DNA from 3 places in the Radiobacillus sp. PE A8.2 genome. Region 2 is predicted to be linked to each of the others. Evidence: riboswitches for the same ligand, from Rfam matches in the RefSeq annotation. Region 2 holds a riboswitch; each other region holds the start of a gene.
What was found. A riboswitch is a leader RNA that binds a small molecule or an ion and turns the genes downstream of it on or off. The one in region 2 is predicted to bind S-adenosylmethionine.

Region 1 (2,276 bases), on a different contig from region 2:
ATGGGGAATTTTATATCCCGATTATATGGATCTATTATTTCCGGTAGCCGTAACACCTTACCTAAACGATTATGCAATTGCATTTAATAACATTGCTCGATTAGCTATCCTGCAAGATCCAAAATGGAACAACGGTAATTACACTGCTGAAACGATTCCAGAGCACGGGCTTAGCTTAGCGAGAATGATTGGTATGATCACGTATCGCTCCGGAGATTTATTTAATGAACGCTTTGGACGTGAGCAGCGAGCACCAGCAGGAGTTGCGCATGAAGAGATAGCTTATGAAATTGAATCTTACCTTGATTATCAAGGTAAAAAATTAACAAAACGGTTTGATGCCAACAGTTACTTGTATTTATTAAAAGCGATGGATACGTACGATATTGGTCGCGATCGTGGCGGATGGAAAAAAGCAGCTGCACTAATAGAAGCACCAATTTACTCGATTAGTTATAGCGGTGATTTACTCTTCCCGCCAAGAGAATTAAACGCCTTTATCAGCCATATGCAAAGGCTAGGCAAGGAAGCAACCTATTATGAAGTAGGAACGAAATTTGGTCATGATGGGTTTCTTGTAGAATTTGAAAAATGGGCACCGATTATCCAAAGTAAGTTAACGACGAATTAAGGTGTTCAAAAAAAGTGAATAGATATGGATCTCTTATCCAGAGAGGCGGAGGGACTGGCCCGACGAAGCCCGGCAACCATTAAGCTATACGTAGCTTGAGAAGGTGCTAAATCCTGCAGGAATATTATTCCTGGCAGATAAGAGGAGGAATGAAATATTATGCCCTCTTCTTTGGAAGAGGGTTTTTTTATACAGCAAAATTTACTTAGGGGGAATTTACAATGACTGAACATAATACAACGTACGATTTAGAAACACTAACACTACACGGCGGGCAGGCACCCGACCCAACAACAGGCTCAAGAGCAGTACCAATCTATCAAACAACTTCTTACGTATTTCACGATACAGAGCACGCCGAGCGATTATTCGCACTAGATGAGCCAGGGAATATTTATTCGCGTATCGGTAACCCAACGGTCGATGTGTTTGAGAAACGAATGGCGCTTCTAGAGGATGGGGTTGCGGCAGTAGCAACTTCTTCCGGGATGTCAGCTATTACACTATCAATCTTGAATCTGGCAAGTGCAGGAGATGAAATTGTTGCCGGTACGAACCTGTACGGTGGAACATACAATCTTTTCGCAATCACACTGCCAAGGTACGGCATCAATGTTAAATTCGTTGATCCAACCAATCCGGAAAATTTTAAAGAAGCGATCAATGAGAAAACAAAAGCGGTGTTCGGCGAAATAATTGGTAATCCAGGATTACAAGTGTTGGACGTAGAAGCGGTCGCAGCGATTGCTCATGATGCAGGAGTTCCACTAATTGTCGATAATACATTCGCAACACCGTATGTGTGTAAGCCAATTACCTTAGGTGCAGATATCGTTGTACATTCTGCTACAAAATGGATTGGCGGACACGGAACATCAATCGGCGGCATCATTATCGATGGCGGACGCTTTAACTGGAATTCAGAAAAGTACCCAACCTTTACACAACCAGATCCAAGCTATAACGGAATACAGTACGCCGTTGATTTTGGAACACTAGCTTTTATTACGAAGGTTCGTGTGCAATTACTTCGCGATTTCGGGGCAGCACTTAGTCCTTATAATGCATTTCAGCTTATCCAAGGATTAGAAACATTGCATTTACGAGTGGAGCGCCATAACCGTAATGCTGCAGAGCTTGCGACTCACTTGGAAAATCATCCTGCAGTAGATTGGGTTAGCTACCCAGGATTAGAGAGTCATCCGTCACACGAGCTTTCTAAACGAATCTTGAAAGACGGCTTTGGTTCGATGATTGTGTTCGGTATAAAAGGTGGAAAAGAAGCAGGAAGAAAGCTGATTAATAATGTGTCACTTTGGTCACACGTAGCAAACGTAGGGGACGCGAAATCATTAATCATACATCCAGCATCAACAACACACCAACAGTTATCGAAGCAGCAGCTTGAAGAAACAGGCGTTAAAGAAGAACTTGTTCGCCTATCTGTTGGTATTGAGTCAGTAAGAGACATTACAAACGATTTAGATCAAGCATTAGTGAAGGCAACTGGTATTGGAGCATCTGAAAAAACAGAAGTTGTTGTAAATGATGAAGGTGTCATCAAGTGGGCGTTAAGCAGTGCCAACGAACGAACAATAGTGGATGGCAAGGAAGTTACTCGCCAAAAAACATTGGCAGTTGTCGG
Region 2 (2,276 bases):
AGCAAACTTCCAAATATTCCTGAGCAATGTCATAACGCTCATCGTGCTTGATTTGATCCTCGAGGCCCATATTAACAGCCGCACTTTTCAAATAAGACGTTACAATATTCCAACCAACACGACCATCTGTTAAGTGATCAAGCGTCGACATCCTCCGCGCAAACGTGTACGGATGCTCATGCGTAACAGAAGCAGTAACACCAAAACCTAGGTGCTTCGTCACCGCTGACATTAGTGGAACAATCAGCGACGGGTCATTCACCGGCGTTTGTGCGCCTTGACGAACAGCTGCATCACGCGATCCATCATACACATCATAATAACCGAGCACATCAGCGATAAACACGGCATCAAACTGCCCTTTTTCTAAAATCTGTGCCAGCTCAATCCAATAGCTGCTATCCTTATAGCGATGCGACTGGTCTTCCGGGTGTGTCCATAACCCAGGTGACTGGTGTCCCACACAATTCATATCAAATGCATTTAAATAAATTCGTTTATTTGCCATTACAAATCTCTCCTTTGTTTGAATTTGTTCTTATACAATCGGGCTTTTTTGCCTATTCAATAACTCAACAAAATAGGCCAGTTGCTTCGTTAATCGTTCATGTGTTTCTATGTTTATGATCGGTTGTTCGGTATTCGTTTTGTCTATGTGATTGTCGGTCACGAATACGCCTTTCAAATTTTGCCCCTTTAACGTCGCAAGCAATGGCTTCAGCGTATACTCAATCGCCAGCATGTGCGCTGGGCTCCCACCAGTCATCAGCGGAAATACCGGTGTATCCTCCAACACATCCTGCGGCAATAAATCGATCAGCGCCTTGAGCACCCCCGTGTATGCCGCCTTATAAACCGGCGACCCAACGATCACCCCTCTTGCCCCTTGAAGCTTTGCGGCGATCTGACTAACGACTGGACTGTCAAACTTCCCTTCGAACAACACATCCTGCGGCACATCTTTAATCGAAACATGTGTTACTTTAAACCCTTTGTTTTGCAACGATCTGCCCAGGAATCTTAATACTAAATCAGATCTCGAATTCACGGACGGACTGCCTGATAAAATTACAATTTCACTCATATTGCTCATCCTCTCCTTTTTGGTCGTGCTCGGCTTTCATTTCGCAAATAAAAAAGACACCTTTTCTACGGAATCAGAATCTTTGTTCCTTAGATAAGTTGCCTTTAGTGGTCTAATCGGCATATTAAGTTTTAACTTGTTTTTTTCGTTGTTGTCGATTGCTTTTTCGGCAGCGTGTAGCGAACCTTTTCCGTCGCATCCACCTGCGTAATTATCCCATCATGAACCGTAATCACAATCGATCCGTACTCCATGTCCTTTAGCGTATCTAGAATGTGCGACACCTTCTCCTGATCCAGATCACTCATCCTGACATCCCCCTTATCGATGTTCTTTAGCATGCACTTTTTCCGAGGGCTATTTGCGATTGGCAGAAAAAACCGCCAATACAACAAAAAGCCCTCTTCCATAAGAAGAGGGCAGACATATGTAGTCGCTAGCTCTTCTTATCTTTCAAGCGATTAAGCTTGCTGGAATTGGCACAGTACTATTACAGTCTGTTGCCGAGGTATCGTCGGGCCAGTCCCTCCACCTCTCTGGATAAGAAAATCGATTAATTAAATTGTACTTAATAAGTTACATGCATTTTGATTATCTGTCAATTGGTTATTTTAAGAAAATTATAATTTTTTTGTTTGGAGGTGGGTAGGGTGCCACGGAGAAGCGAACGTTTATCACGGTGTGGGCTATGCGGTCACCACGGCCGTTATCTGTGACAAATACCCACTTTCACGAATTTGACGGCCACCACCGACCTTATTCTATGAATTAACTGCCATTCTGTCTCATTTCATGCAAATAAGCGCTCTGGTGGCCGCTCAGCCCTTGACTGCACGGATTTTCTTTAAATTAAGCGCATCTGTGGCCGCACAATCCGCACCACTCTAATGCCAAAGTTCTGCGGACACCACGGCCGTTATCTGTGACAAATACCCACTTTCCTGAGTTTGACGGCCACCACAGACCTTATTCTGTGAATTAACCGCCATTCTGTCTCATTTCATACATATAAGCGCTCTGGTGGCCGCTCAGCCCTTGACTGCACGGATTTTCTTTAAATTAAGCGCATCTGTGGCCGCACAATCCGCACCACTCTAATGCCAAAGTTCCACGGACACCACGGCTGCTATCTGTGACAAATACCCATTTTCACGAGTTTGACGGCCACCACCGACCTTATTCTGTGAATTAA
Region 3 (2,276 bases), on a different contig from region 2:
GTTACGAGAGTTGTTTAAAAATATGTACAATGCGGATATACAATCGTTTTTCAGAGCGCACGTTCCAGCGATGCCATATCACAACGATAAATCGAATGATCGATATGACGAAGGAATAAAAAAGGCATTTGAAATGATACACAAGCTTGGTGATGAAAAAACAAGAGACCATATAGAAAGCATGGGAGTGTTGGGCGCAGAGTAATCTGCGTCCGATTCTTTTGTAACCATATGTTTACCTAAACAGTGAAAACAGGTATAGAACAGTATAAATATAATTGGACATTCATGAACGATATCGTTCAAATGAATTCCCAAAAAGGTAATGCTTATGAGATGATGTAATTAGAAGTTGATATTTAATCACCAAAGGAAATTATCGAATATAATACTATTATTAATGAAGAAGGTAGATGAAGTAATTATGGTAATATTTAAGGATTATTACAACAATGAAGTCGAATTGTCATTCGACGATCATCCTTTTTCATCAGGTCCAAAACATGTCTGGGTAATCTGCAGGTTCAACAATCAGTGGCTGTTAACGAAGCATAAAGATAGGGGCATAGAATTTCCTGGAGGAAAAGTAGAGGATGGGGAAACAGCGGAGGATGCTGCCATACGGGAAGTACACGAAGAGACGGGTGGATCAGTGGGAGAGTTAATTTATATTGGTCAATATTATGTGCGCGGAAAAAGTGATCATGTGATTAAGAATGTTTATTTTGCAACGATAGACATGGTAATTGAACAGGAAACTTACTATGAAACAGACGGACCGATATATTTAGCTGACCTTCCAGATCGAATTGCCTTGGATCCAGATTTCAGTTTTATGATGAAAGATGGTGTTCTGCCTAATAGTTTAGAACGGATCGATCAATTAAAAGTGTTTTAGAGACAACGTAAATAAAAGTTATTTTCAAATCATGTCAAAATCGCAGTTTGAATCATTGACAATATATACTAGTTTCGTTACGATAAAGTGCGAACGGACTCGATTTATCCTGAGCTGGTGAAGGGACAGGCCCAATGAAGCCCGGCAACCACCTAGAGATTAGGAAAAGGTGCTAACCTGTAGCAAGGACATGTTCCTTGAACGATAAGTAGAGTGGATAGGGGAAACCCTTTTATACCCGTGGCCAATACAAGCCAATTGTGGGTTACCCTCATATTTTAACATCATTAGTTAATACTTATATATAACTGCTTTTTCTGAACTTGAAAAGAGCTAATGTATATAATTCAAAGCAAATGACAGGGAAAAAGAGAAGTTCCGTATTACTTGTTTACATGAAGGAGGATTATGCAGAATGGCTGCAAATCGTCGATTATTTACCTCAGAGTCTGTCACAGAAGGACACCCGGATAAAATATGTGATCAAATCTCTGACAGCATTCTTGATGAAATTTTAAAAAGTGATCCAAATGCAAGGGTTGCATGTGAGACAACGGTAACAACTGGCTTGGTACTAGTTTCTGGAGAAATCACAACTAGTACATATGTTGATATCCCAAGTATCGTACGTAAGACAATAAAAGGGATTGGGTACACACGTGCAAAGTATGGTTTCGATGCGGAGACATGTGCTGTGCTAACTGCAATTGATGAGCAATCACCTGATATTGCAGGTGGGGTAAACCAGGCGTTAGAGGCGCGCGAAGGTACGATGACGGAAAGTGAGATTGAATCTATTGGTGCTGGTGACCAAGGTTTAATGTTTGGCTATGCCAATAAAGAGACACCAGAATTAATGCCGTTACCTATTTCATTAGCACATAAGCTTGCTAAGCGCTTATCTGATGTTCGTAAAGATGAAACACTAGATTACTTACGCCCGGACGGTAAAACACAAGTAACCGTTGAATATGATGAAAATGACAAGCCGATTCGTATTGATACGATTGTCATTTCCACACAGCACCACCCAGAAGTTGAATTAAGCCAAATTCAACAGGATATTAAAGAAGCGGTTATTAATCCAATCGTTCCTAAAGAATTGCTTGATGAGAAGACAAAATACTTCATCAACCCAACAGGAAGATTCGTAATTGGTGGACCTCAAGGGGATGCAGGATTAACAGGACGTAAAATTATTGTAGATACGTACGGTGGTTATGCGCGCCATGGTGGCGGTGCATTTAGTGGGAAAGACGCTACAAAAGTTGACCGCTCAGCTGCATATGCTGCGCGTTATGTAGCGAAAAACATCGTCGCAGCTGATTTAGCTGATTCTTGTGAAGTGCAATTAGCATACGCGATCGGTGTAGCCGAG

Region 1: another riboswitch for S-adenosylmethionine. It lies ahead of ACI6MV_RS12985 (PLP-dependent aspartate aminotransferase family protein); the one in region 2 lies ahead of ACI6MV_RS07495 (YezD family protein).
Region 3: another riboswitch for S-adenosylmethionine. It lies ahead of metK (methionine adenosyltransferase); the one in region 2 lies ahead of ACI6MV_RS07495 (YezD family protein).

Annotation. Positions count from the first base shown of each region.
Region 1 is NZ_JBJGXI010000022.1:40,240-42,515, forward strand. Features, by position in the region: gene metX (homoserine O-acetyltransferase MetX) at 1-631, shown strand, start outside; SAM riboswitch class I at 662-775, shown strand; gene ACI6MV_RS12985 (PLP-dependent aspartate aminotransferase family protein) at 853-2,276, shown strand, end outside.
Region 2 is NZ_JBJGXI010000010.1:44,287-46,562, reverse strand. Features, by position in the region: gene ACI6MV_RS07505 (LLM class flavin-dependent oxidoreductase) at 1-508, opposite strand, end outside; gene ssuE (NADPH-dependent FMN reductase) at 539-1,084, opposite strand; gene ACI6MV_RS07495 (YezD family protein) at 1,216-1,392, opposite strand; SAM riboswitch class I at 1,528-1,631, opposite strand.
Region 3 is NZ_JBJGXI010000043.1:35,359-37,634, forward strand. Features, by position in the region: gene ACI6MV_RS19225 (hydrolase) at 1-205, shown strand, start outside; gene ytkD (RNA deprotection pyrophosphohydrolase) at 401-898, shown strand; SAM riboswitch class I at 1,000-1,109, shown strand; gene metK (methionine adenosyltransferase) at 1,314-2,276, shown strand, end outside.